One region of the Labrenzia sp. THAF35 genome, then DNA from elsewhere that is predicted to be linked to it. Evidence: riboswitches for the same ligand, from Rfam matches in the RefSeq annotation. Region 1 holds a riboswitch; each other region holds the start of a gene.
What was found. A riboswitch is a leader RNA that binds a small molecule or an ion and turns the genes downstream of it on or off. The one in region 1 is predicted to bind cobalamin.
Positions count from the first base shown of each region.

Region 2: it holds a riboswitch for cobalamin, as region 1 does, so the genes downstream of both, cobU (bifunctional adenosylcobinamide kinase/adenosylcobinamide-phosphate guanylyltransferase) here and FIU93_RS30770 (CbtB domain-containing protein) in region 1, are expected to answer to the same signal.
Region 3: it holds a riboswitch for cobalamin, as region 1 does, so the genes downstream of both, FIU93_RS16290 (energy-coupling factor ABC transporter permease) here and FIU93_RS30770 (CbtB domain-containing protein) in region 1, are expected to answer to the same signal.
Region 4: it holds a riboswitch for cobalamin, as region 1 does, so the genes downstream of both, FIU93_RS17165 (hypothetical protein) here and FIU93_RS30770 (CbtB domain-containing protein) in region 1, are expected to answer to the same signal.

Region 1 covers NZ_CP045382.1:114,681-121,902, forward strand. Annotated here, with positions in the region: gene mntR (manganese-binding transcriptional regulator MntR) at 1-82, shown strand, start outside; gene FIU93_RS30745 (phosphatase PAP2 family protein) at 452-1,306, shown strand; gene FIU93_RS30750 (M23 family metallopeptidase) at 1,593-3,596, opposite strand; gene FIU93_RS30755 (DUF1636 family protein) at 4,231-4,557, shown strand; gene FIU93_RS30760 (hypothetical protein) at 4,560-5,084, opposite strand; gene FIU93_RS30765 (CbtA family protein) at 5,162-5,860, opposite strand; gene FIU93_RS30770 (CbtB domain-containing protein) at 5,862-6,032, opposite strand; cobalamin riboswitch at 6,065-6,292, opposite strand; gene FIU93_RS30775 (recombinase family protein) at 6,664-7,222, shown strand, end outside.
Region 2 covers NZ_CP045380.1:4,616,711-4,623,932, reverse strand. Annotated here, with positions in the region: gene FIU93_RS21235 (GntR family transcriptional regulator) at 1-40, shown strand, start outside; gene FIU93_RS21230 (SIS domain-containing protein) at 46-1,086, shown strand; gene nagA (N-acetylglucosamine-6-phosphate deacetylase) at 1,083-2,237, shown strand; gene FIU93_RS21220 (cupin-like domain-containing protein) at 2,307-3,215, opposite strand; tRNA gene FIU93_RS21215 (tRNA-Asn) at 3,581-3,656, opposite strand; cobalamin riboswitch at 3,991-4,209, shown strand; gene cobU (bifunctional adenosylcobinamide kinase/adenosylcobinamide-phosphate guanylyltransferase) at 4,242-4,793, shown strand; gene cobW (cobalamin biosynthesis protein CobW) at 4,790-5,923, shown strand; gene cobN (cobaltochelatase subunit CobN) at 5,958-7,222, shown strand, end outside.
Region 3 covers NZ_CP045380.1:3,560,175-3,567,396, forward strand. Annotated here, with positions in the region: gene FIU93_RS16265 (MFS transporter) at 1-299, shown strand, start outside; gene FIU93_RS16270 (class I SAM-dependent methyltransferase) at 309-1,109, opposite strand; gene FIU93_RS31440 (hypothetical protein) at 1,204-1,359, opposite strand; gene FIU93_RS16275 (EAL domain-containing protein) at 1,851-3,953, shown strand; gene aroQ (gamma subclass chorismate mutase AroQ) at 3,989-4,513, opposite strand; gene FIU93_RS16285 (hypothetical protein) at 4,564-4,797, opposite strand; cobalamin riboswitch at 5,123-5,334, shown strand; gene FIU93_RS16290 (energy-coupling factor ABC transporter permease) at 5,388-6,065, shown strand; gene FIU93_RS16295 (YHS domain-containing (seleno)protein) at 6,156-6,641, opposite strand; gene FIU93_RS16300 (hypothetical protein) at 6,824-7,195, opposite strand.
Region 4 covers NZ_CP045380.1:3,748,317-3,755,538, reverse strand. Annotated here, with positions in the region: gene FIU93_RS17185 (iron ABC transporter permease) at 1-794, opposite strand, end outside; gene FIU93_RS17180 (ABC transporter substrate-binding protein) at 848-1,783, opposite strand; gene FIU93_RS17175 (ABC transporter ATP-binding protein) at 1,801-2,574, opposite strand; gene FIU93_RS17170 (DUF1636 family protein) at 2,571-2,975, opposite strand; gene FIU93_RS17165 (hypothetical protein) at 2,965-3,243, opposite strand; cobalamin riboswitch at 3,350-3,563, opposite strand; gene FIU93_RS17160 (S9 family peptidase) at 3,707-5,791, shown strand; gene FIU93_RS17155 (hypothetical protein) at 5,996-6,394, shown strand; gene FIU93_RS17150 (LysR family transcriptional regulator) at 6,399-7,222, opposite strand, start outside.

The sequences.
Region 1 (7,222 bases):
GGGTATCGAGCATCATGTCAGCGAAGAGACGCTGAAAGTGTTTCAAGATTTCGTGAAAAGAAACGCGCCCGGCACCGACTGAGCACGGCTCGAGTTGGTGGTAACATTTCGTCAAATCAATCTTCTAAACCCAGCAAAGAGCATATTGAGTAGAATGGGACCAACCTGTGCACTCAACGCGAAGCCACAAAACTAATTGGAACCCCGCGGTGGGTCGTGCAGCGACTTACCCTTGATCGGCCAGAAACTCTAATCGCAAGTTGTACAGCTGACGACGCAAGATCAGCTCCAACGCAGAAGGCCAGCGCGAGCAATCGACGTTCGAATGAACCGGATTGAGACATCCAACAACAGGTTGACGGTTAACCCAGAAAGTCCGCTTGAACACATCTCCGGTTTGTTGGAGCGGGCGGCATTTTGACACCTGTGAAACACCTCGGACACCTTCTAGATGCATAGGATCAATCCTCGAAGTTCGATCAAAATACCGGCGATGAAGAACAAAGTACCTATTGAAAACAGCCCAAAGCCGATTCTAAAGAAGCTGACCGACTCCTGTGTTTCACATCCGATGATTTCGATCGGGTTGTATGTCTGTGCCGTGTCGCTGTTTTTCTTTATCTTTCCCGGTGCCGATATTTGGTCGAGCGGATTGTTTTATTCAGAAGTTTTCGGTTTCTGGGCGAAGAACATGGCGTTTCTCAGAGACGTAAGGTATCTCGGCATATTTCTAGTTCAGGTGGTTGCGACTACTTGTGTTGCTGTGTTCGTTCTGAAGTTGCTTATCCCCGATCGTCCACCGCTCATGCCACTCCGCCAACCCTTGTTTCTGCTGTCGACTCTGGTTCTTGGCCCCGGCGTGCTCGTAAATTTGATCTTGAAGGACAATTGGGGTCGCCCGAGACCGCAACATGTGGCTGAGTTCGGCGGAGACCTACCCTATCAAACTGTCTGGAAAGTCACTGACTATTGTGACCGAAACTGTTCTTTCGTCTCTGGAGAAGCGTCTTCCGCCATTTGGTTGACTTCAGTCGCCTTTCTAGTTCCCGCTACGTGGCGCAAAGCGACGCTGCTATTCGTGTTGCCGCTTTGCTTCATCCTGTCATTAAACCGAATCGCATTCGGCGGTCACTTCCTTTCTGACACATTAATTTCCTGGGGCGTAACGCTGCTGCTCAGTTTCGCAGTCTTTCATCTGCTCTTTCAAAGAACGCGGCCAATTGTGAGTGATCGTTCGTTGGACGAATGGATGACCGCTCTTGGAAGATTTATGCAACTGAGTTTTCAAAGACTAAGGCGACGGTAAGCAAAATTTTATTGAATTACCTTTCGTTTCCCAGAGTTTGATCTTATGGGCGCTGATTTCGTGCCGGAGGAGATTTGCAGCCAAAGACTTCCGATATCATGCACTGCGGCACACGACGCGTCAGAAATGTATTTTGAGTCTAGCTAACAAGCACTCAGTAAACGTGTTGCAGTACTGTTGGCGTTACCGGCGGCACGGATCCTAATGGTAACGCACACTTGCGGTGGCCTTAGTGCAATTAAAAGGATCGAAAAACCTCTAAGATAGACCTCTTTGTAGTTCAACATCAGATTGCTTGATTGAACGCTTCCTCATTGTAGTCATGTTGCAAAATTCGAGGCCTACGGGCGTCACGTAATAAGTTGTCGATTGCACTGCGTTCGGACTCAAATCTTTCGCGCATTTCTCTATCGAGCACGCGTCCTTCTGGAAGTCTGGCTCGCATTGGATCCAAAGGTTGGCCATTAGCTAGCATCTCGAAGTGAAGGTGAGGTCCTGTTGAAAGTCCAGTCGAGCCAACATAACCTATGATTTGTCCCTGTTTGACGCGAACACCTTCCTTTATGCCTTTGGCAAATCCGGTCTGATGATTGTAGGTGGTCGTGTACCCATTGGTGTGTCGAAGTTCAGTTCGCTTCCCATAGCCGGAACTCCAACCTGCCTTTATCACGGTACCATCTCCAGCAGCCATGATCGGTGTCCCGCGCGGAGCAGACCAGTCCACTCCCTTATGCATTCTTGAATATTTGTAGACGGGATGCCGACGCATGCCGAAGCCGGATCGGAACTTGCCACCATCAATCGGTTTCCTGAGCAGGAACTTTTTTGCGCTTTGGCCGAACGCATCATAAAAGTCAGTAGCTCCATCGTCAGGCGTCCGGAAACGGTAAAATTCCAGCGTTGTCTTGCCATTGCTCAGCGCAGCAAAGTGGATCTTAGATCCGAAGTTACGGTCATCTCTGGAGTATAGCAGCTCTATGGTAGCACCAGGCCTAATGGAGGCCTTGAAATCGATGCTAAAGGACAACATGCGAACAAGTTCATTTACAACGTTTTTTGGTATGTCTTGCTCAAGTGCAGTTTGATAAAGACTATCGTATAGCGCTGGCGTTGGCCCGCTGTGGGAGACACGATCCGCGTCAGCAAAGGCTGCTGCTGGAAAGGTGCTAGGCGGCCGGGCTTTGATGTAATCGCCGCCGTCTGATTGGGCAACGGTCGCTTCGTGTTTCGTATCGCTATACAGACTGATACGCACGGGCAGCTTTCGCTCCGGATCGTCCTGTGAGGGCGCGTACGCTATTCGGAGTCGTTGTCCGTCTTCAAGTTTGGAGATTCCATACAATCGCTGAAACGCAAGTGTGATCGATGCAGCTTCTACTTCTGGAACCTGCTGATTTAGGAGGGTCCCCGTAAGGTTTTGCCCCTGAGCCACTGGCACAATGCTTTCATCCATTCCGGCTAACCGAATATCGTCATCGCGTTTTGACACGAAAGAAACGTTTTCCGGCGTTATCCGAACCGCATAGCGCTCCAAATCTGGCTGAAGCGCCAAATTGAAGTCGAAACGCCCAGGATCAATCACTGCTTCATAATCCATGTTAGTTGCATCCACCGAACGGGTCCGGATAAATTTGCGAACTTTCAATTCAATTTCCGATTCTGACAACGTCTTGTCCAAATCGAAATCCGTGTTCGATGATGGAAATGGTGTAAGGCTTATACTGACATCATTGGCCAATTTCACACCGTACAGCGAGTCGGCAAGAAGAGAAGTTGCAACTCCCTCGGTTGCCCCTGTCGCTTCTTTCTCCGCACTCCTAGAAAATATGTTCAGCGTACTGAAGGCCGGAATTTGAGATGCAAGCGACGGGTCTTTCTTGGTAGCAAGCGTAGCGCTGATGAAAATATGTGGTTGAGCGCGAATGTTGTCTCTGTCGCCCTCACGGGAGACAATATTCACATCTATTAATTGCTTGCTGGAATATTCAGTCGCCGATCGCAGAAACCTGTCTTCTTTGCTGTAACCGTTGTTCGAGATCGACAACTCATTCAATAAAGCACTCGAGGATTTCGCCCTTTCAACTTCGTATTGGCCATCAAAGGCAGCGAATAGCGCGCCGCCCATCAAGAACAGGGATGTGACGCCAGTGAGTGCTGAACCAGCGAACCAGCGCAGTGAAACCCCTCGTCGGTCCGACATGCCATACACCCCTTCGTAACCAAGCAGCGGCGGTTCTTGACCGAGCTCGATTTTTGAGGACTGGGGGTTTTGGGTAGCGTCAAAGTGCATTGCTATCTTTCGGAAGTTAAGCAACCAATTTGTGGATCGAATTCGTTCGTGCAGCGCGGTGTCATTTGATTGCCATCACCATTCGAACATATCCCGTTTGTTGTTGGTTACATCCGCGAAGAGGCTACCTCTTCGTTCACCAAAGCTCGCAGTTCTGCCTCGCCAAACGAACTAAGGTGACGGCCGTTAACGAAAAACGTGGGTGTCTGGGTTACGTCTAAAACTTCGGCATCGGCGCGGTCCTGATTAATACTCGCTGCTATAATGCATTCTGGGATCTGAGTTCGCGTAGCTTTTGGGTCGTTGCCGGCCTCTTTAGCTACATTGGTCGGGGCACAGAACACTAGCCAGTAAGCGCGCGCAGGCCCGTCGCGGTCCAGCAGAATGGGCAAACCTATAGCCGTTACCTGTTGCCAGGAATTCACGAGATTGCGATTGGGCCATAAGAAGTTCCTGAGTCGGGTTTCCAAACTGGTGAGTTGTTTACACCCTCTAGCCACTTTAGGTTCAAGCGATTTCGCAATTGTCGGAATGAAATTGTTAAACACAGTACGATCTAACTCGCATGACGAATAATGTATTGCTTTGTACGTTTTCGCTATGCTGTGCCACCGCTCCTGTCAAAGGTGACCGAATGAACCGTATTATCGTTTGCAGTACATGCAAATGCGACCCTTCGCCAGATCTTGATGCATTGCGTCGATCGTTGAACGAATCAGGAATGGCGATTGAGGTTACACAGATTGAATGCATGGGGGCCTGTGAACAACCGATTGCGGTGGCGTTTCAGGGGGTTGGTAGAGCGGCATACCTTTTTTCAGGCCTCATCTTTCCAGACGACATTGCTGACATCATCTCGACGGCCCGAAATTTTCTGGCAACGGACAAAGGCTGGATCGAAGACGCCCGACCATGTGGACGTCTCCGTTTCTGCCTCAGAGCGCGCATTCCGGCGCTATAAGCCTATTCCACGTTCACAGTCACCGTAGCCTTAAGCGGTTCCGTCTCGACAGCGAGCATGCGGTGATCGTTGGAATTGAGCGTAACCTCAACCGTCGCATCACCTTTTGGAAGAGTCGGCAGGTGGAGCCATGCACTGTAGTGCCGCGCGACCTTCACGCCATTTACATATACGTGGGCATGGCCCTCGCCCAACACATGATCCGAGCCTGCCCGCTCCGGAGCAAAGCTGAAATTTTCCGTCATGATATGAAGATTGTAGCCGCTAACCGGATCCTTCGAGACACTGATTTTCAAGGACGGTGCATCGGGACCGCCAGGTACAGAGGTAGTCCTGTTGTGGTTGTGGCCAGCGGTTTGGCCGGAATGATTAGTTTTGAGCTCCACTGATGCGGTCTGCATCTGGTGATCGCTGGCTGATGAGTGGTCATGACCGTCAAGAGCGACACCATTGCTTGCGGCAACAACAAAGCCGATGCCTCCGCCAAAGACCAGCCCGATGGCGAAGAGTGCGAGAGAGCGTTCCATGGGGTTTCAGGTTTCCTTAAAAAGAAACCGGGCAAAACGAGATGTTTCGCCCGGTCGGTTATGATTTAGATTCCGGATCAGGCCGCCTGCGTTGCGCCGACCCTCGCCCCCTCGCGCTGCCAGAAAAAACCTGCAAAACAACCAAGCAGAAGCCAGGCTGCCATTCCGACGCCAAAGGCACGGCTGGCAAACATTGCCCCGATCTCGGTCGGAACTGGGCCGGTGAAGGTGTCCGGCTCTGGCGCGCCGATCACGTGTGGTGCCAGCAGCAGCATTGCTGCTGCGCCCCAAGCCATCCAATTGCGGCCGAATGCGATCAGCCACAATCCGGCGCCTGCGGTAAGGACGGTCGCCCACCACCAGATCTGCCGGGCAAAAACATCCGCCGCCGCGACGCCGGGCACTTCGGGAGCTAGGCTGAATCCGGGCGCGAAGTGGAACGCGACGAACCCTGCAACACCCCAAAGCAGGCCGTTGCGACCCGTTATAACCGCACCGCGCATTTCGGCAATTGCCATGCCGGCGAGCAGAATGAAGGCATAACCGGTATAGGTGAGCATCGTGAAGATGACGCTCAGGCCATCGCGCAAAGGATCGATCCCGCCCAGCTCTTGTTGAGCGCTGACTGCCTCGGTTCCGAAATGGACCAATTCCCCCGATTCATAAAGCTCCGCATGGAGAAGGACTGGCTGAACAAAAATAAGCTGTAGCAGGGCCGCGATAAGCCCCGCCGCAGCACCAGCGAACAAGCCGCTGACCAAGAGGCGAGTCAGCATTTTAGTGACACGGGAATCCGGTCGCGTGGCGCACATCGTGTGCTGCGTCGTGCAAAGCGCTCGCCTGCACGTGACCCGTGATCGAAATAATCGCGACACCCAGTACCGCAGCAAAAGCAAGCGATACGATTTTCGTCGCGGAAACGGTGGTTTTTGCAGATTGTGTCGTCATTTTATCCTCTTTGCTGTCACACCCGACAGAAGGGTTTTCAGTGAATGTCTGGCAGGTCTCCTGGCTCGCGGGTCGTGGCGCTTTGCCGGGCCTTCCCCACAACATTCGTTGCAAGTGGCATGTCCGGTCAGCACTCTCCGCATACAGTCGCGGGGGCGGCTTCGGCTCCTGACGCCCTGCATGGGTCCGCCATATCCGAATTCCCTGTTCGTTTCCCAGCACTTTGTGCCGAATGGAAAACCAAACAGGTTTTATTATGGCGCATTTTTTTTGATCGCGAAAGCACAAATCCGACACGTAATTGATGCGTTCGCGATGACATTCAATGCCTGGGAACTTGCACACTGTCGGTGCCGAAGCTCGATTTCAAGCCGGTCGACAGGCGACGGGGAATAATGATGGATCAGACTGTTTTCTCTGTCGGGATATCGAAAAATTCCTGCCGTCCCTGGTCCTTGAAAAGCAACCGCCGGGCCATCTTTCACTCCATACTATGACTGCCGATGACCCATGTCTGTGTCCGAAAACGTCCGATTGCGTACAGGGGCAAAACACCCTGTCCACAAATTACCTTGACATCATTCTGGACAGCTAACTAATTTGAACAGCCTTTTCGGACAGGAATGACGCTATGTCACGCACCTTTGCCTATACCCGCGTGTCAACGACCGGACAGACGACGCAAAACCAGTTAGAAGAAATCCGGGCGGCGGGGTTCCAGGTCGACGACCGCCGGATTGTGACCGAGACTATTTCCGGCAGTGTGCCGATAACGCAGCGTCCGGAATTCGCTCGGCTGGTGGACCGTTTAGAGCCGGGCGACATTCTCATCGTGACGAAACTCGATCGCCTCGGCCGGGATGCGATAGACGTCAGTTCAACAGTAAAGGCATTGGCCGACGAAGGAGTACGGGTATACTGTCTTGCACTTGGCGGTGTCGACCTGGCGAGTTCCGCCGGCACGATGTCCATGAACGTGCTCAATGCCGTTGCCCAGTTCGAGCGGGATTTGCTCATCGAGCGAACGCAGTCAGGCCTAAGACGTGCCAAGTCCGAAGGGAAAGTTCTGGGTCGGCGGCCAAGCCTGACAGACAGCCAAAAGCAAGAGGTGCGGGTTGCGCTGAGTTCCGGCAAAAGCATTTCCGCCATAGCCCGTGCATTTGGTACCAGCCGTCAAACAATCATGCGGG
Region 2 (7,222 bases), on a different replicon from region 1:
ATATGACTTCATCGCCGAACTTCAGATTTCGGAAGACTAATCCTGATGATTGAAGCAAGTACCATGGCCACGCCGACGCACATGCGCCGGGAAATCGAAGAAATCCCGGACGCTGCGCGCCGTCTGTTGGCCGATGGACACCCGTTGATCCGCGACATTGCAAAGAAGGCAGGCGCGCCGGTGTTCCTGGCAAGCGTCGCTCGCGGTTCTTCTGACCACGCTGCGACGTTTCTCAAATATGCCTCGGAGATCTACCTTGGTCTTGCCATGGCCTCTCTCGGCCCATCCGTTTCCTCGGTTTACGGTGGCAAGGTCAAGCTGGGTCAGGCTCTTGTGATTGCAATTTCCCAGTCCGGCGCCAGCCCGGACAGTCTCTCGGTTGTGGAAAGTGCAACCGAGCAGGGGGCTTTCACGGTAGGGTTTACCAACACGTCGGGAAGTGAACTGGCAAAGCTTTCCAGCGCCGCGATCGATATTTGCGCAGGTCCTGAGCGCAGCGTCGCCGCGACCAAGACCTTCGTCAATTCCGTCTTGGCGGGCTTGCTGCTTTTGGCGGAAATCGGAGCTGACAAGGAACTGCTCGATGCGTTGGCTGCCTTGCCGGAGCATTTTGAAAAAGCAATCGACAAGGACTGGCGCGCGCTTGCCAAGCCGATCGAGCAGCGGGGTTCGCTTTATGTCATTGGACGCGGACCTGGTCTGGCAATCGCAAATGAAGCTGCGCTGAAATTCAAGGAAACCTGCCAGATCCATGCGGAGGCTTATTCGTCCGCCGAGGTAATGCACGGTCCTGTCTCGATCGTCGAAAACGGATACCCGATCCTGGCACTTGGCGTGCGCGATGCAGCCGAAGAGGGGCTAGCCCAGGCTGCGGATCGCATGGTGGACCAGGGTGGAAGTGTTTTTGCAACGACCGACAAGGTGGAGCGGGCAGAAAAGCTGGCGTTCCAGGCAACCGGGCATCCATTGACCGACGCCTTGGTGCAGATTGTTTCTTTCTACGCCTTCATCGAATGGTTTGCACGGCAGCGCGGGTTCAATCCGGACGTTCCCAAGCACCTGAAGAAAGTCACCCAGACCGTATGACCTCCACAACCGCCTATCTCTGCAGCCGGGTTTTCGATGGTGAGAAAATCCATGCGAATGCTGCCCTGCTTGTCGAAGATGGCAAGGTGGCTGGCCTTCTTTCGGCCGATCAGGTGCCCGTTGGCGTAGAGACTGTCGATCTTGGTGACGGCATTCTCGCGCCGGGATTGATCGATCTGCAGGTCAATGGCGGCGGCGGCTTGATGCTGGGGGATGCGGAAACAGTCGACGATATCGAACGTATTTGCGCCGCCCATGTCAGCCTCGGTACAACAGCCCTGACACCGACTTTGATCACGGACACGCCCGAGGTGACGCGAAAAGTCGTTGATCTGGGAATTGCCGCCTGGTCGCGGGGTGTGAAGGGGTTTCACGGTCTGCATCTCGAAGGGCCGCATCTGTTCGCGGGGCGCAAGGGGGCGCATGACCCGAATCTGATCCGGCCTTTGAACCGCGAAGATATGGCGCTTTACCAGCGCGCGGCGCGGGAATTGCCAAGCCTCATCATGACTGTTGCACCGGAAACGGTGCCGCCAGAACAGATGCGGGAATTGGCTGACGCGGGAATTCACATCAGTCTTGGCCACAGCGGAGCAACATACCGGCAGTGCAAGACAGCGGCTGAAGCGGGTGCTTCGATGGTCACCCATCTTTTTAACGCCATGAGCCCGTTGCAACACCGCGAGCCCGGCCTTGTGGGCGCCGCGCTCGATCTGGGCGCGCTCAACGTGGGCATCATTGCTGATGGTGTCCATGTCGACCCGGTCGCGATGCGGGTTGCGCTCAAGTCAAAGACTGGCCCGGGCAGGATCTTTATCGTTACCGACGCCATGTCCCAGACCGGCACCCATGTTACGTCCTTCTTTCTCGGAGGTCGGGAAATCTTTCGCCGCGATGGCACATTGACCCTCGAAGACGGCACGCTTGCCGGCGCCGATATAGATTTGCCGGCGTCCTTGAAGTTTCTCACCGGCACACTCGAGCTTCCGGTTGAAGCTGCTCTTGCAATGGCGACCAGTGATCCTGCGGACATTCTCGGGCGCCCGCTCGGTCGTTTCGAAGAAGGCTATCCGGCTGACTTCGTACAGCTTGGCAATGCCTATGAGGTCGAGGGCGTATGGATTGCGGGAGAGCAATTCTCAAATACGTAGCCCGGCATATACGCTGGTAGTCTACATACCGCGCCGAACTTGTGGGATTGGTGGCTGCGCGTTCGCCGGTTAGGTCTTGTCGACCTTTTTCAGCGTTGAGCGAACGTTTGGAAGTGTCAGCAGCGTATTCGGTATTTGCAGCAATTCCTTGAAGAAGCGGCTGACCAATGCTCCGCGGCTTGGCGTATAGGGCGATGAAATGAACGATTTCAGACCCCAGCCAATACCGCCAACATTTGGAAGGGCGCGGATAGCGGTTTCGTAACAGCGCCGAACCAGCGCGGAATCACTGTTCTTGAATGAATGCAGCAGGCCGCACCGCTCCATGTCACGCTTGAATTCCTTTGAGATGACCGAAGTTTCGCGTTTCGTGAAAGTCCAATTGATGTTGATGTTCTCGTCTTCCTTGGCAACCACCCGGTGGTACCAATGTGGCGGCAGATAGAGAAGATCGCCTTCCTCCAGATCGAATTTGTAGAACCGCTTGTTCCTCAGCAATCGCTCTTCGTCTTTCAGTAGAGAGAAGTTGGTGAACGGGTAGCACGGTAGCGGTGTTTCGGGCGAAACCAGTACCCATTCCTTACGGCCCTTCACCTGAACTGTGATGACATTCTCGGCGTTGGTATCGTAGTGGAACTCTGTCCGGTTGTTCCTGCTGTTGATCCAGAACCTCCAGGCAACGGAATCTTGCATTATCCGATCGGACGCGAGGATCTCCTTCAGGAAATCCGGCATCTCGATATCTTGTTCGAGTACGGGGGAGCGGCTGACGAAAAAGACACCTCTGTCGCGGACCTTTGGCAGTGTATGGAGTTCTGCTCGTAATCGGCCGGATTGCCACCTTTCCCGCGCGGGCCAGTTTTTCGCTAGTCCCTTTATCAGCAGGGGCTGTTCCTTGTCGCAGTAGGCTTCAAGAAATTCGGCATAACCTGGTGCTGCGGTTACGGTGGCAATGGTGTGTGTGTTGTCGCCGCTCATAAAAGGTACCACGCATTTGAAGATTTGCGGGTTCAGGGGTGCTGGATTTAGCTGCGATTTTCCATGATGCTCCCTTTGGAGAAATCACGATAGGAGCAACCTGGAGCTTTATCAAGAAGCGCTATTCAAAGACGCAGAGCCACTGGAGGCGCGATCTTCGTTAAAAACGTAGCCAGGAAATGTTGTTTAGGAAGATGATACGGAACGTTACTGCTGCGAAAGACGCGTTCGCATCAAATGGCTGTCGATTTTTGAGGCGGTGCAGATTGTTGCAAGATCAAACGTGAATAAGATCAATCCGGACACTGAACAGTGTTCCAGTCTTCAGAAACGCAGCATTCGGGAGGATTAGGAAGAGGTGGTGATGGCTCCCCAGGCCGGACTCGAACCAGCGACCCAGCGATTAACAGTCGCTTGCTCTACCAACTGAGCTACTGGGGATCACCACGCTCGGGGCCAGCGCGTTGCCGCCCCGTCGATGGAGATGCGTATATCAAAGGCTTGATCCGTTTGCCAAGCCCCCGAGGGCGTTTTTTTCATCAAGCCGTCATTTTTTTGATCTCGGTGTGGAAAACTCGATATATTTCAGATGGCTAGGCGTTCTGTCGAGCTTGGAAAACCCTACGTTTCGCGACGATTGGAACACCCCGGGCAGGCTAAATCCGCTGTGCCTTTTTCTGACTTTGTCGCAAGAAGGCGTCCTTGTTGACTGCCTGGCCGATTTTCAAGGTTAGTCGTCAGCGACTTTCTGCTGCTTGTGTCGGCCTCAAGATACGTTTAGGAAGAAACCGACGGTTCCGGAAAAGGCCTTGCCTGATCCGGATGAAACGGGAATCCGGTGCGGTCTTTTTCAAGTCCAGATCCGGAGCTGCCCCCGCAACTGTGAGCGGTGAGTGGCTGTACGAAAACCACTGGCGTCCTGATGGGGCCGGGAAGGGGTACAGACCGCGCTGAGCCGCAAGCCAGGAGACCGGCCGTCACATTGTCAACCCTATGGCGCTGTCGGGCGGACGGCTGGGAGAAGGAATGACGCATTCAAACGGCGAGAGGACGACGCTGGTCCTCGGCGGCGCCCGCTCCGGAAAAAGCCGGTTCGCGGAAAAGCTTGTCCATGAAACCGGTCTGCAAAAAATCTATATCGCGACTGGTGCTGCCCACGACGATGAAATGGCCAGCCGGATCGCCGCTCATAAAGATCAACGCGGCCCGTCCTGGCTCACCGTGGAAGAACAGCTCGAACTTGCAGCGGTGCTTGAAAACGAATGCAGGCAAGACCGGGTGGTTCTTGTTGACTGCCTGACCCTGTGGCTGTCGAACCTGCTGTTTGCAGACAAGGACATCCCCGCCGAAACGGCACGACTTTGCGCGGTTCTGAAGGAACTTCAGGGGCCGTGCGTTTTCGTTTCCAACGAAGTTGGTATGGGGATCGTGCCGGAGAACCGTCTGTCGAGGTCGTTCCGCGATGTGCAGGGACGACTGAACCAGGATATGGCGCATAGGTGCCAACAGGTCGTCTTCGTTGCTGCGGGCCTGCCGATACTTTTGAAACCCACATCACAACCGGATATCAAATTATGACCACTTCATCCCTGCAGCCGGGCGCAAAAATTCCGGCAACGATCGTCACTGGGTTTCTCGGAGCAGGCAAGACCACGCTGATCCGCAATTTGCTTACCAACGCCAATGGCAAACGCATTGCCCTTATTGTCAATGAGTTTGGGGACATGGGCTTCGACGGTTCCCTGGTGAATGGATGCGCTGATCCCGATTGCGCCGCGGAAGAGGTGGTTGAGCTTACCAATGGCTGCATATGTTGCACCGTTGCCGACGATTTCCTGCCAACCATGGAAATGCTGCTCGCGCGGGACAATCCGCCGGAGCATATTGTTATCGAAACCTCTGGCCTGGCTTTGCCGCAGCCGCTCGTTCGGGCCTTCTCCTGGCCGAGCGTCAAGCCGAAGGTAACGGTAGATGGTGTTGTCACGGTGCTGGATGCTGCTGCACTCGCCGAAGGCCGGATCGCACTTGATGAAGATGCACTTGCCGCGCAGCGTGCCGCCGACGAGGCGCTTGATCATGACAGTCCTGTTGAAGAACTCTTCCACGACCAATTGCGTTGCGCAGACCTCGTCGTTCTGAACAAGGCTGATCTCGTCTCCGAAGACGCTTTGAAGCATGTGCATGAGAAGATCGCCGCCGATGTTCGTCCGGCGGTTCACGTGGTGACATCCGAAAAAGGCACGCTTCCGATTGAAGTTCTGCTCGGCAGAGGCTCTGCTGCCGAGGACGATATGGCTGATCGGCACGAGCATCATCACCATCATGATGACCACGACCACGACCACGACCATGACCATGACCACGATGATGATGATCATGATCATCACCATGACGACCATCATCACGATCATCACCATCACGATGATTTTGAAAGTCACGTGCTGGCAGTCTCGTCTTTCGCCAGCCTGAAAGATGCAGAGGCAAAGGTTCTGGAAGCCATGGCGCAAAAAGGCGTCCTGCGCATCAAGGGGGCCGTAAAAATCGAGGGCAAGGCAGCACCTGCAATGGTTCAAGCTGTCGGACCGCGTGTCGAAACCTGGTTCGCCGCCGGCGCCGAGAGCAGTGGCAGACTGGTCGTGATCGGTTTGAAGGGCCTCGACCTGACTGCGGTTCGCGGCCTGCTGGGTGAATTGACGGCTGCTGCCTGACACGCTGGATAGAAGCTGGAAATAAAGACCAAGCATGCACATTCTCGCCAGCCAGACGCGCCGGATCGATGACGGTGGGGACGCGGTCGACCTCGGCCAGTCTCCAGCCGACATTCTGTTCCTGTCCGCTGCAGACACCGAACTGGGAAGCTTTGCCGCTGCGCAATCACGGCTTGGAACAGGCCGGGCAGGCCTGCGGCTCGCCAATCTCATGGCCTTGTCGCATCCCTATTCGGTGGATCTTTATGCCGAACAGACCGTCCGTGGGTCTCGGCTGATCGTTCTGCGAATTCTGGGTGGAGTGGAGTACTGGCGCTACGGCCTGGAAAGGTTTGAAGAAGAAGTCCGCGCGAATGGCATCGATCTGATTGTCATTCCGGGCGACGACAAGTGGGACGAAGAACTGACGTCTCGCTCCACCCGATCACCAGCTGAAGTGCATCGCTTCTGGCGATATTGTGTGGAAGGCGGCGCGGAGAATTACGCCAATGCCTTGAGATATGCAGCGCACCTGATCGGAAAGGGAGAAGAGCCCGCGCATCCGGTGCCTCTTCCTCGCGCGGGTATCTATCTTGCTGGCAAGGCCGCCCCGGATATAGCGCAACTGAAGGCCTCCTGGCGGGATCCTGAAAGACCTGTTGCAGCGATCACTTTCTACCGCGCTCTGGTGCAAGGTGCCCAAACCGCACCACTGGATGCGTTGATCGCTGCTCTCGACAAAGCCGGCGTAAATGCACTGCCGATCTATGTTTCCAGCCTGAAGGAAGCGGAATCCGTCGCCGTTCTGGAAAGCCTTTTCGATGAGGCACCGCCTGATGTCGTGTTGAACGGTACTGCCTTCGCCGTCTCGAAGGCCGGAGCAGCCCATCAGCCGACACCGCTCGATCGACCCGGCAAACCCGTGTTGCAGGTCGTCTTTTCGTCTTCGTCCAAAGAGGGCTGGGAAGACAGCGATCAGGGCTTGTCGATACGTGACCTCGCCATGCATGTCGTTTTGCCGGAGATTGACGGCCGGATCTTGACCCGTGCTGTCTCCTTCAAGGAAGAAGGGGTCTTCGATGAGGCCACCCAGTCGACGCCGGTTACCTTTACGCCTGTTCCGGATCGGATCATGTTTACCGCGGCGCTTGCGGCCGCCTGGGGGAAACTCGGCCGGAAACCGGCCGCAGCCAAGAAGTCGGCCCTTATCCTGGCAAACTATCCGAACCGGGACGGGCGTCTTGCCAACGGCGTAGGGCTCGACACGCCTGCGTCATGCGTTCATTTGCTCAAGGTCATGGCCGCCGCGGGCTATGACGC
Region 3 (7,222 bases), on a different replicon from region 1:
TCCTGATTGTCGGACTTGGTACCGGAACGACGATTCCAGCATTGTTCCAGCTCGTGTTGTCGCGGGTTTCCGGACCGGATGCCGGAGCGGGGTCCGGCGTTCTCCAGGCCTTTCAGCAGATCGGCATGGCGCTTGGTATCGCAGTGCAGGGCCAGATCTTCTTCCAGGTTCTGGCGGCTGGTCGTAGTGAGGCTCTGTACCGGGATGCTGCGGCTGCAGCGTTGCTCTATCCGGTGAGTTCGTGTTTCGCGCTTGCTGTGCTTGCCGTTGGTCTTGCCTGTAAATTCCGCTCTGGATGAACTGCGTGGTCACGGCTGCTGATAGCGGACAGCAAAGGCGCGTGCGGGCAAGCGGATTTCTCCGCCGGTATCGAGTTGACCCTGGAGCTTTGCTTTCAGCTCATCACGTTTTTCCCGTGGCAGGTTCATGCAATAGCCGGGTGCGGGCCCGGCGCCGAGCGTGAAGGGATGCCAGAATTCCTCAAACGCCGGAAACACGGTGTCGACTTCAAGGGTGTGAACACTGGCACCCGGCAACCGGGCTTCAGTGCAAAGTTGGCGGAGCCCGTCCGGAGTGCAAAAGGGAAACCGAAGCGCCTCATCAAGTTCTTCGGCTGCGGGATCGATTGAAGCGGCTGCTTTCCAGAAGGCGTCAATGAAGCCCATGCCACCTCCCGGGTAGTCCCAGACATAGAAGGATATTTTTCCGCCAGGGCGGGTAATGCGACGCAACTCGGCAAGTGCCTGCAGCTTGTCCGGAACGAAGTTGAGCGCGAGCGCGGACGTTGATACGTCAACGGAGTTGTCGGGAAGCGGCAGGTCCTGTGCAGACCCGATTTCAAAGCGGGCTCTCTCGTCGGTGATTGCATCCCGCGCATGCATCACGAAACCTTCCGAAAGATCGAGACCGACAACCGATTTTGGCTTGGCCATATCGAGTATGGTTTCGGTCAAGGCTCCGGTGCCGCACCCTATGTCCGCCCAGTCTGCATCAGCAGGCGCGTTGAGCCAGGACACGAACTCTCTTGCGATCAATCGGCTCCATCTGCCCATGTAGTGATCGTAACTGCGACCTGCACTCCAGGAATCGTGTTTCGCATTGCCGGACATGTCCTTGGCCTCCCGCCCAGGATTGATATTCCAGATAAGAAAATAGTGCCTTTGAAAGTGAATTTGGACAACGGCAATCTATCTAGCGCCGGACCTAAACCGCGAGAAAACCGCTCAGATGGGGCAGGACATTCGAGAGCTGCAGCTCAGATCCTGATCGGCGGGCGAACCGGCGCACTTCGATCCGGCGATTGAAGGCCGCACCAGGTTCACCAAGCGGCAGCTGGGCTTCTGCAATCCAGGTGTCCACGTAGGGCCGCGCCTGCACTGCGCCCGTGCCAATATGCCGAATCCGGTCCCGGTAAAGTAAAAACTATTTTTAGTTGCCCTTGCTCGACAACAAACCACAAAAATTGCCCACGAACCGACAACGTCAAGAACAGTATGTTCGGAAGCTGCCCAGACGCGCGTCGATTTGGGGTGTTGGTTGAAAATCGCACCTTTCGGTACAGAAATCGGGCCACGTTGAGAGTGTGATCGATTCAAATCTTCCGTAGATGCCGGTCCGGCTTGGTAATTCTACGCGGACAGCGTTTCTCGTGAATTCAGTAGTGCCTAGGAAATTTTGACGAGCAATTTGGCCGGTGTGAAAGAAATAGATGCTCGTAGGTTCAATAGTTCCTGAATAGGGCCGTGTTTCCTCTTTCAGGTTCAGAATTTGTTGAGGCGGCTGCCGAAACACTGCTGGTATCGGGTCGCAGTTCGACCCGGGCAACGCAATGGACCGAAGGGGCTTGTTTCGTGCTCGAAACCGTTCGATCAAGAGGAAACGCGCTGTTCAAGCGCGTCTTTGTGCGGGCAACGCTTTATGGCGTGTTCGGATTGCTGGCTTTTTCGCTGGTTCTGATCGGCATCGATTATCTGACCCAGACGGACAAGATCGAGGAACGCCTTGCTCGGACTGCTCACGACAAGGCGCTGTTTGTCACCAATATTGCGGCGCGCGAAATCGCCAACAAGAACTATGGTGAAGTCGAGCGGCTTTTGAATGCGATTGCGGGCGACAAATACATTATCGCAGCCAAGGCCTATAGCCGCTTCGGTCAGGAGTTCGCCAGCGATTTTACCTCCGCAGAACCCTCCAGCGCCGTGCAGTTCAACGAAGGCGCCCTGAATGTCGCGCAGTCGGGCAAGGCTCAGTATTCGGAAACCGCCGATATGATCGAATACATCCTGCCGGTTTCCCGCAGCGGGGAAGTGGTGGGGTCCGTGCTGGTGCGTATTTCGAAGCACGAGCTTGCGGGCGTTCTGAGGGAAAAGATTGTTCAGGTGGTGTTGATCCTGGCGGTTCTTCTTCTTGCCTTCGTTCCGGTGATTGCTGCGCTGATGTACCGGGCAACGGCAGGTGTCAGCCGCGTGACGCAGGCAGCCAATGAGGCCGCTGCCGGTTACCTCGACTGCAATCTGGAAACTGATGCACCAGGCGAGGTGGGGGACCTGCAAACCGCGTTCCGCGGAATGATGGTCAAGCTGCGCGAGAATATTCTGCGGATCGAGGAACTCGCCTACACCGATCGCATTACCGGTTTGCCCAACAGGGCCAAGCTGGACAATGTCGCGATGACGCTGATCGATCTGCGCCCCAAGGAAACGGGCAGCGTTCTTTACATCGGACTGGACCGCTTCAAACTGATCAACGACATGCACGGACACGCCGTAGGCGACAAGCTGTTGCGGCTGGTCGGCAACCGGTTGGCTGTCCTGGTCGACGAGCTGGCCAAGCCACTGACGTCAAAACCCCCCTGCGTTGCCCGGTTTTCAGGCGACGAATTCGTCGTACTGTTACCCAGCGTCGATGATCTGCAGACGCTTGCCAAGTTGTCCAGAACGATGGTCGAGCGGCTGGGCGGGGCCTACAGAATTGGCCGGCTTTCCCTTTCTCTGACTGTCAGCGCGGGAATCGCGAGATACCCGGAGCACGGTACGACGGCCGAGGAAGTTCTGCGAAACGCCAACATGGCCATGTATGAAGCAAAGGGTGCCGGCAGGGCTCAGTCGATCGCCTACAACGATATCATTCGCGAACGGATGACCGAACGCGAACAGATCCGGCACAGGCTGCAAAGCGCACTGAGAGACCGCACGCTATCCGTTCACTACCAGCCGAAGGTCGACATTTCGTCCGGCAAGATTGTCGGTTCAGAAGCGCTGCTGCGCTGGAACGATGCCGAACTCGGGTCCGTACCGCCCTACAAGTTCATTCCCGTGGCAGAAGAATGCGGTCTGATCGTTCCGATCGGAGAATTCGTGCTGGCATCCGCGCTCTCCGACATGAAATCCCTGCACCGGCAGAACGTCGATGTATCTGTCGCCGTGAACGTTGCGCCGGCGCAGCTGCAGGCAAAGGGATTTACCGGCAGAATGCTCGGGATCATCGGCGAGAGCGGGTTCTCGACGGAGAAGCTGGAACTGGAAGTGACGGAATCGAGTCTTGTCGACTATTCGCAGAACCTTCTCGATCAGATCCTGCCGATCAAGAAAGAAGGCGTCAAATTTGCAATCGACGACTTCGGCACCGGCTATTCCTCGCTGCACAGTCTCGCAAGCATGCCGTTCGACACGCTGAAGATCGACCGGTCCTTCATCATGGACATTGCCAATTGCGAGGATCGCCGGACCATCGTTGAGCTGATCCTGATGCTGGCGAGGCAGCTCAATCTCAACACAGTTTCCGAAGGGGTCGAGACCCAGTTGCAGATGGATTACATCAATCTGTGGGGTGGGACTCTCGGCCAGGGCTACTTGTGGAGCCCGGCAGTGCCGTTCGGCGAGTTCTCGCGAATGGTCATGAAGCGGGAAGAAGAGGCGAATGCGGCCGAGCCCTGGAGGCAGGCAGCCTCCTGAACTCCGATGAGGGATGTCCTGATGGCTGTATGTGCCTAGTCGTGTACGTCGACCAGACCTTCAAACAGAGCGCTCTTTGATCCGTCGGACAGGCATTCCACGGTCAGCGCCTCCGTGAAGGCCTGCTGGTCAGAGGCTTCGACGGGGCTTTCTGCGAGTAGCGTCAGGATCTCGTTGCCGAGACGCAACAGCTCCGGACGGACATCCTTGATCAGGTCGGGTACGTTCTGCGGACGAGCTTCGCCGCTCTCCCAGCGTTCGATCCAGCAGGTTTGAATGTCCTTGGCCGCATCGATCTGCGCCTGGAAAAACAAGGTGACATTGTCAGCCGACAGGCCGTTTTCGACTGCCTTTTCGCGGGCAGCATCCAGCACCACCTTTTCCCTCGGCAGATCCTCGACAGGTTTGTCGTTATCCGCTTTCCAGGCTGCAACCGACTGCATGAACGACAGACGTTCGTTGATGGCGCCGAACAGCTTGTCAGGTGCCGCCCAGCCAGGAGTGACGGTGGCAGCAAGGAGGGATACCGCAAGAGCGGTCAGGGGAATCGATTTCAACATGGCCGAAGACTTTCACAGGTCACCGCCTGCGGCAAGTCTTTGGTTGTGGTCTACTTCTTTTCAACCGAGCGGCTGATCTCGGTGATCACGCCGAATGCGACGGCGGCCATGATCTTCAATAGTCCGCTGTCGAGCGCCTGTTCGCGTGTCAGATTGCCAAGGAAAAAACCCGGTCTTGGTTCAGTGACTGCACCAAGAGTAACGCCGGCCAGAAGTGCCAGCTGAATGCAGCCAAGGAAAAAGACGACACCAGCGATAAGCGTTCCCAATTTGGTAAAGGGCATTGCAAACTCTCATGATGTGCTTTGTATGCGAGTGAGGTTATCTTTCGTTAGGGTTTCTGCAAGTAAAAATCACAATTACCCTAAATACAGAAAAGTTTAATAAACAATGGTTTTGATTTTCATCTTTGATTTGGGTGCTTCAAATGTCATGTTTTTCAGGTGGCTGACGCAATTCCCTGAAGAAGTATTTTGAGATCTGAAGCTTGTTGGTAGTGCTAATTCGGCTGATTTCGGTGGTGGTCTTCAGACGGCAAAATTTCGGTGCAATGTCGCATTCAGACCGAATATGGCGAAAATTCGCTTGCAGAATATCGCCAATCCTTGCAAATCTAGACGATGCGATGGTTTCGCCCGAACAAGCGTAAGGGCGGATGAAATGGGAACACGGTGAGGCGTACCCAACAGGGACCAATACCGTGGCTGCCCCCGCAACTGTATGCGACGAGCAAAGCCCTTCAAGCCACTGGAGCGATCCGGGAAGGCGGGCAGCGCAGAGACTCGCGAGCCAGGAAACCTGCCATCCAGCGGTCCCATCGGGGCCGGTTCACACCATCTGCTCGCGCACGGAGGGTGCGCAAAGGAGAAATGACATGCATATCGAACCGGGCATCGTCGACGGTGCCAAAATCGTACTCAGCTACGGTACCGCGGCTGCTTCCTTCGGCCTTCTGGGCAAAATGGCTCTCGACACGATCCGCAAAAGCGGCGTTCTCAGCCTTGCCGTCCGCTCCGTCATCACGACGGTTGCCGTGTTCTGCTTCTTCGAAATCCTGCCGCATTACCCAGTTGGTGTTTCCGAAGTTCACTTTATCCTGGGCTCCACCCTGTTCCTGATGTTCGGCGCAGGTCCGGCAGCAATCGGCCTTGCTGCAGGCCTTCTGCTTCAGGGGACGCTGGTTGCTCCTTTCGACCTGCCGCAGTACGGCATCAACGTCACCACGCTGCTTGTGCCGCTGTGGGCTGTCAGCATGCTGGCAAACCGCATCATTCCGGAAAAGACAGCCTATGTTGACGTTTCCTACGTTCAGGCACTGGCTCTTTCCACCACGTTCCAGGCCGGTATCGTTGGCTGGGTTGCTTTCTGGGCATTCTACGGCCAGGGCTTCGGTGCCGAGAACATGGCTTCCGTCGGTTCCTTCGGCTTTGCCTACATGCTGGTGATCCTGGGCGAGCCGCTGGCCGACCTGGCTGTTCTGGCCGCTGCCAAGACATTGGCGCCGCTGACCCGGAACCTTGCTTTCGAAAATCGGCTGCACAACGCGGCTTAAGTCTTCGGGCTTTTACCGAAATCAAGTCACGAAGGGCGGCCCTGGGGCCGCCCTTTTTGTTTGTCGTTCCCACGCCTTGACAACGAACAATCAGAGCTTCGTTGCCTCGGTGGAGCGGATCTTCTTCCAGTTGGCTTCCGCCTTGGTGATCGTGCCGGACTGGTCTTTCTGGAACTCGCGGAAGATGGCCTCGTTCAGGAACAGGTAAAGCTTGCCGTCCACAACGGCCGCGAACTGCGGATCGCCGTCGAACTTCTTGCCGACTGAAACACCGAAGGTGCAGAAGCCGCCGTTTTGCGGCAGGTACTGATCCGGATGCGCGGTGAAGGCATCCATGGCTTCCTGGGATGCGAAGTAATAGGCAACACCGTCGTGGACGGCCGTATATTGCGCGGTTCCGTCAATGCGGTTGCCCAGGCTGACAAAGGCCACGGGATCGACACCATGAAGACCGAGCGGGCTGCCGGCGGCCGTCAGGCCACTGGAGGTGTTGTATTCGTCCGCGGCCATTGCCGGGGCAGAGAGAGCGGCAAGAGACAGCAGCGTTGCGGCAATGGCGGATTTCATTAAGGACATGTTCTACTCCTGAAAGGGTATGAAGGTTGAAGGCCGGATTTGCTCCGGTGCCTCTACCTTGCGTCCGAAGCTCAGGCGTCTCCATGTTCGCAAGTTCCCGAGGATTTGCAGATCGTCCGGATTGCAGTTCAAAAAAAGACACCGGCGTGAGGGCCGGTGTCATTGTGCGTGGACGGGGGCTGTCAAGCGGCCTGCGCAACCGTTTCCTGCGGTTTGGCAAGGCTGACCACTGTCAGGACGGCAATGGCGTTGACCAGGTAATAGGCGAAGTCGAGGCCGGTAAAGCCAAGTGCGAAGGGAGCTGCCAGGAACACGATGCCGACGGCAAAATCGACCGCCAGATGAACCGAATAGGGCAGAATGCGGATGATGCCGGTCTGGTGATCCGTCAGGATCGTCAGGGCCAGGGCCGCAAAGCCTGTCAGGAAGGATAGCCAGAAGGCGATCGGGTTGGATTGGCCGAGATCAAGGAATACGGGCAGGGCAATAAGGCCGATCGCGACGGGATAATCGAGATAGGCGTGCATGGTCTTGGTGACGAAGCGAACAGACATCTTTCAAGTGCTCCAGGTTGGTTTCCT
Region 4 (7,222 bases), on a different replicon from region 1:
AGAGCACCCAGCACAAATACCGTGAGACGGAAACGGGCAACCGGAATGCCGAGCGTCGACGCGGTTTCATCGCCGATGGTCATCGCATTGAGATCGGCAGACCGCAGCAGAAAATACGGCGCCACCAGCAGCAGAATGCCAAGCGGAAACGGCAGCTGAGCCCATTGGGCAAGACCGAGACCGCCCAACATCCAGAAGACAACCGTATGCGTTGCCCTCGGATCTCCCAGAAAAATCAGGATATTGGCGATCGCCATGATGATGAAGGACACGGCCACACCGGCCAGCACCAGCCGGTCGGCACTGGTTGCAGATGCAAACCGCGTCACCCCGAGCACCAGAAAAGTTGCCGCCAATGCTCCGGCGAATGCCATCAGCGGAACGGTCATCAGCCCCAGGAAAAGACCAGTATGCAACAGCGCAAGAATGGCGCCAGCCGCTGCACCGGACGAAATGCCGAGCAGATGCGGATCGGCCAGGGGATTGCGCGTGACAGATTGCAGGGCGGCCCCGACAACGGCCAGACCGGCACCGACAAACCCGGCCAGCAGCGCCCGCGGAAACCGGATTTCCCAGACGATAGCCTCCCGGCCCTTGGACCAGTCCACGTCGAAATAGCCGGGCACCACGCCGTTGACGAGGACCTTGAAGACAGTGCTGCCCGGGATCGGCACCGCACCTGCACCGATGGCGGCTACAATGGAAATAGCCAACACCAGCACGCCGGCCAGAAGCAATACCCCATTCCCCCGCAACCGGCGCAGGCCAGCGCTTTTGGCCGTGAGCAGGCTCATGCCGGTCTATCGTTTCTGCCTGCAACGGCAGTTCGAAGCATCTTCTGCAAGGCTCACTCTCCCCAGAACGCTTCGGTGAGCTTTCCGATGGCCTTGAGGTTCCGCGGCCCCGGGGTTGCCTCGACATAGTCCAGCACGACAAAACGGTCGTTCTTGACGGCTGCAATATTGGCCAGGGCGGGATTGTGTTTCATGAAGTCGCGTTTCTGGTCAGCCGTCACTTCGCCGTAGTTGACGATCACGACCATGTCCGGGTCTTTTTCCACCACGGTTTCCCAGTCGACGGTCGCCCAGCTCTTTTCAAAATCGTCCATCACGTTGACGCCGCCGGCTGCCTCGATAAGCGCTGTCGGCATGGCATATCGTCCGGCGGTGAAGGGCTTGTCCTCGCCGCTGTCGTAAACAAAGACCCGCAGCGGCTCTTCACCAGCAGGCACCGTTGCCGCGATCCGGTCCAGCTCCAGCTTGTAGGCCGCAACAAGATCGTGCGCGGTGTCTTCAACACCGAAGATCTTTCCGAGGTTGAGGAGGTCGTTATAGAGATCCTGCAGAGACGCCTTCGGCTTGTCGCCGATATGAATGCAGGATTCGGTCAGCTCGTAGACCTTGATGCCGAACGGCTCCAGCGTTTCAGGCGTCACTTCACCACCCACCTTCATGCCGTAGTTCCAGCCGGCGAAGAAGAAATCGGCGTCGGCCCCGATCAGCACTTCCTTGCTCGGATATTTCGACGCGAGTTCGGGAAGTTCGGCAACGCCCTCACGCATTTCCGCGTCCAGCGTCTTCCAGCCTGAAATGCCGGTATATCCAACCATGCGGTCGCGCAGGCCAAGTACCAGCATCATCTCGGTCAGGTTGACGTCATTCGAAACGGCTGCTTTGGGCGGCGTGTCGAAGGTCACCGTGCGGTTGCAGCTTTCCACCGTCGTTTGCGCAATTGCCGGTACAGACAGAAAGGTGAGCGCGAGGCCCAGGGCAATTTTTTTCATATTAAGTCTCCAGAAATTCAAAGATGGAAGGTCAGGTAGCGCTCGCGGCTGGCAGACAGTTGCTCCAGACGGACCTGTACCGAATAGGCTTGCTCAATGTTGCCGGGGGTCAGCACCGTCTCCGGCATTCCCTGGGCAACCAGTCGGCCCTCATGCAACAGCAAGACCTTGTCGCAGACACGGCTTGCCAGGTTGAGGTCGTGCAGGCTGGTGACAATGGTAATGTCCAGATCGGCAATCAGCTCGACGATCTCGAGCTGATGACGGATGTCCAGATGGTTCGTCGGCTCATCCAGCACCAGAAGCCTTGGTTCTTGCGCCAGCGCCCGGGCCACCATCACCCGTTGCCTTTCCCCCCCGGACAATGTGCCGAAGGCTCTTTTTGCATAGGACAGCAGATCCATTTTCCCGAGACAGTCATCGACGATCTCGGCGTCCCGCTTGCCTGCGCCGGCAATACCGGTTGCATGGGGACGCCGACCGAGTGTGACGATCTCGCGCACGGACAAGGCAAAGTCGGTCGGCTGCTCCTGAAGCACGGCGGCGATCGTTTTGGCGGCCTCCCTGGCACTGATGTGCCAGAGATCCGTGCCATCCAGAAGGATTTCGCCCGTTTTCGGTTTCAGGAAGCGATAGAGCAGCCGCAACAGGGTGGATTTGCCGGCACCATTGGCGCCGGCAATTCCAAGAACCTCACCGGCAGGCAGACCGAAGCTGAGCGGATGCAGAATGGTTTTGCCCTGCCCCGTCTTCCAGCTGACCTCCCGGACAAACAGATCGATCCCCGTCATGAGAACGCCGTCCCGTCAGCTTCCGAAACGATCATCGCTGCCGGAAGCCGGCCTTGCGATGCGCTCCAGCGCTTGCCGTGGCTTTCCTCGGTCACCTCGCATCCATTTTCAATCTGGCGATACCGATTGGCGTAGTCGACCAGGTCGTCGATGTCCGTATCGTCCTCAATGTCCCCAAAGAGGTAGATCGCCTTGTCGGTGGCCTTGAATGCCAGCGTGCAAGGTCTCGAACAGCTCTCCATGTCGGCTGTTCCACTGATTTCGAATTCGTCTCCAACGACAGGCACTGCCTGTGCCATTGCACTCTTCAGCTTGCAGATCAGCCCATATCCGGGATGGCAAGTCTGCCCATTGTGACGACAGGTCGTGCAGACAAATATCTTGTGCGGATCATTGCTCATGACGCGCCTCCACGGCTTCTGCCAGTGAACCGACAGGAGGCTGCGGAAAAGCAAAGGCATTGCTTTCCTCGTTGCACAGGGCACGGCCGGATCGGGTACGTTTGGCACAATCATCATGTAATGTTATTACATTACCCATGTTCTTGCTGACAACAGATTTTTGAAGCCCATCGGGAACCATCGCGCGTGCTGCGCGCGTCGCCAGCGGATCAGCCTCGGTCAGGAGGTTGGCAAGTCTTGAGAATTCAGCAGAAAATTTCCGGTTCATATCGCCCTCCGCGATTTCGCGGGGCAGTCAGGAACCGAATGTGCAACTTTGCCGGCAGGTGCCGATTGGCCATGTCACTCACTCCTCCGGGGCACCCCGCCCGGGTTAAGGTTTAAGGTGAAATGGCAGGTCTCCTGACTTGCGGGTCATTGCTTGCCTGATCCTTCCCGGGGTCTCCCCAGTGGCGCTTTCAGGTTTGCTCACCGCTCACAGTTGCGGGGGCAGTCACGGATTTGCAGCCTTTCGGGCTCGTCGCACCGTGTTCCCTTTTAATCCCGGTCCGGAGTTCGGAGTCGGGAACCATCTCTTCCTAAGTGCGCGAACGCCTGAAAAATGTCAAAGACTTTTGCGGGTCGCCGCTCTTGTCCGAAAGCACGACAGGATGGCCAGGAGGCGGAAACACCCTGCCGCCTCGGCAGTATTGACCCTTGCCTTCAAGGCTCAAAAATCTTACCTCCGATCCATGAAACAGGATGCCCTTCCCCCGCGCGCCGCAGCGCGCCCCCTCACCCTTGAGACCCACGGCATTACCCGCCAGGACGATTTCGCCTGGCTGAGGGCGGACAACTGGCAGGAGGTCATGAAAGACCCGTCCGTGCTGGATGCCGACATCCGCAGCTATCTGGAAGCGGAGAATGCCTATCACGAAGCGCAGATGGCGCCGACGAAGGCTCTGCAGGAGAAGCTTTTTGCGGAAATGCGCGGCCGCATCAAGGAAGACGACAGCTCGGTTCCTGCTCCCGACGGCCCCTTCGCTTACGGCCTCAAGTATGAAACCGGCGGCCAGCAACCGGTTTTCTTTCGCACCCCGCGTGACGGCGGCGCGGAAACGGTTCTTCTCCATGGCGACAAGGAAGCCGAAGGAACGACATATTTCCGGATCGGCGGCGTCAGCCAGTCGACGGATCACAAGCTCATCGCCTGGGCCTATGACGACAAGGGCTCGGAATATTATTCACTGAAGCTGCGCGACGCCCAGTCTGCCAAGGATTTCGACTACGCCATCGAGGATACGGGCGGCGGCGGCGTCTTCTCGGAAGACAGCCGCTATGTCTTCTACGTTCGCCTCGACGCCAACCACCGGCCCTCGAAACTCTTCCGTCACGAAGTCGGTTCCGATCCGGCGAGCGACGTTCTCGTCTACGAGGAAAAGGATGCCGGCTTCTTCATGGGCGTCGGCAAGACCCAGTCGGGCGACACGATCGTCATCGACATTCATGATCACGAGACCTCCGAAGTCTGGATGATCCCGGCCACCGACCCGACCGCCGAACCGGTGCTTGTCGCAGAGCGCGAGACCGGTATCGAGTATTCCATCGACGATCACGGCGACACACTCTACATCCTGACCAACGCAGGCGGCGCCGAGGACTTCAAGATCGTCACTGCGCCTAAAGGCAATCCCGGCCGCGAAAACTGGTCCGATCTTGTGCCTCACAAGGCAGGATGCCTGATCCTGTCGCATTGCGTCTACAAGTCCTTCATGACGCGGCTGGAGCGCGAAGACGGATTGCCGCGCATCGTGATCCGCCGGCTTGCAGACAACATCGAGCACTCCATCGCCTTCGACGAGGAAGCCTATTCGCTCGGCCTTGGCGGCGGCTACGAGTTCGACACGAGCACGATCCGCTTCACCTATTCCTCGATGACAACGCCATCGCAGACCTTCGACTACAATGTCGAGACCCGCGAGCGTGTTCTGCGCAAGGAACAGGAAGTGCCTTCCGGCCATGATGCGGACGATTATGTCACCCGCCGGTTGATGGCTCCCGCAGCCGACAGCGAAACCGTGCCGGTGTCTGTGCTCTACCGCAAGGACACCAGGCTCGACGGCTCCGCACCTCTGCTGCTTTACGGCTATGGTTCCTACGGCATCACCATTCCGGCGAGCTTCAACACCAACTGCCTGTCGCTGGTCGACCGGGGGTTCGTCTACGCCATCGCCCATATTCGCGGCGGCAAGGACAAGGGCTTCCACTGGTACAAGGATGGGCGGCGCGAGAACAAGAAGAATACCTTCAGCGACTTCATAGCCGCAGCAGACCATCTTGTTGCGGAAAACTTCACATCGCACGACCGTATCGTCGCTCAGGGCGGCTCGGCCGGCGGCATGCTGATGGGGGCGATTGCCAATCTGGCACCGGAAAAATTCGGCGGCATCATTGCCGAAGTTCCGTTTGTCGACGTTCTGTCGACCATGCTGGACGACACGCTGCCGCTCACGCCGCCGGAATGGCCGGAATGGGGCAACCCCATCACGGACAAGGCAGCCTACGATTACATCGCGTCCTACTCGCCCTATGACAACGTCGAGGCAAAGGCCTATCCGGCCATCCTGGCGGTAGGCGGATTGACCGATCCGCGCGTGACCTACTGGGAGCCGGCCAAATGGGTTGCCAAGCTGCGGGCAACCGGCACAGGTGACAAGCTGCTGATGCTGAAAACCAACATGGAAGCCGGTCATGGCGGCGCTTCCGGCCGTTTCGACCGGCTGAAGGAAGTCGCCGAAACCCAGGCCTTTGCCCTTTTGGTGACCGACAAGGCCTGACACTTCGTCAGACCCGAGGATTTTCCGGGCGTGCGGAGCAGTTCGCACGCCCGGGAACCTAAATTCCTTTCACACGCCCTTGCGGGTACCACCCGAGCGAACGTGACTTGATTTTGACCAAGTCTTCGGCTCATGTGAGAGTTGTTGCAAATCAATCAATTGAACGGTCCTGGACCGTACCGATGCTGTTCACTGGAGCCCGTGATGACCTGCTACCGCACACTTCCGCACCGCCTTGCTGATGGGCTGAAAAAGGGGTTGCGCCTGGTTCCGGTCATGGCCGCCACGCTGAGCCTTGCCGCATGCCAGTCCTATGACACGACCGGCGGCAACGTAGTGGAAACGCTGCTGTTCTCCCCCACCTTCACCAAGAACCGGCAGGACATCCCCAGCACCTACAACACAGCTTATGACTGCCGCACCTTTACCGGCAGCGGCTGGAAAGGCATTGCCGGTGGCAAGGTCTTCAATTTCAGCCAGAAATACATCATCTCCCAGGCCGGTTGCTTCAAGACTCAAGGCGAATGCAACGCATGGCTTGCGGTCATGTCCAGCTACATCGATCAGCCGCGCTACATCCGCTGCAATCCCTACACAGCGTAGGACATCAAGCGGATCTTGCAGGATCACGCTGGACGACAGTTCCCTGAAACACGGGAAGCGCTGCCATGAACGGTTCCATGTAATCAAGCAGGCAGCGCGCCCGGGCGTTGAGCAGCCGCCCGGTGGGCCATACCGCAAAGATATCCCGTTGCTGCCCTTGCCAGTCTGCGAGCACAGGTGTGAGGCGGCCTGAAATCAGGTCATCGGAAATCTCGCTCACAGGCAACAGTGCGAGCCCGTGACCGTCGCCGGCCAGCTGCCGGGCAAGACTGATGTCATCGACAACCACACGTGCATCGACAGGCACGGTTTCGCGGCAGCCTGTTTCCCGATTTGTCAGTTGCCATTGCGGAAGCGTGGACACCCGCACCACCTTGTGCCGGCCGATCTGGTCCGGACTTTCCGGGGCACCCGCCTGTTCAAGATAAGCAGGCGCCGCAACGAGAACCGTTGCCACCACCCCGAGACGCTTCTGGTAAAGCCGCTCATCGGTTTGGGGTCCGGCCCGGAGGGCAATATCGACCCTGTGTTCCAGCAGATCCTTGTTCTCGTTGCTGAGCGTCAGCGTCAGCTGGATCTCCGGATAGGTCTTGAGAAAATCCGACCACATGGGCTGCAGGATGCCGATGGAAATATTGGTAGGCGCCGCCACCTTCAACGCTCCCCGAAGACCGTGCAGATCGGTGCTTAACCCGTCCAATGTCGTCTCAGCGTTTTGAACCAGGTCGGCAAAGGCCTCGAAATACGCCTCACCCGCCACCGTCAGATCGAACTTCCGCGCGGAGCGGAAGACCAGCTGCGTGCCTATGGTTTCCTCCAGCTTCGCCA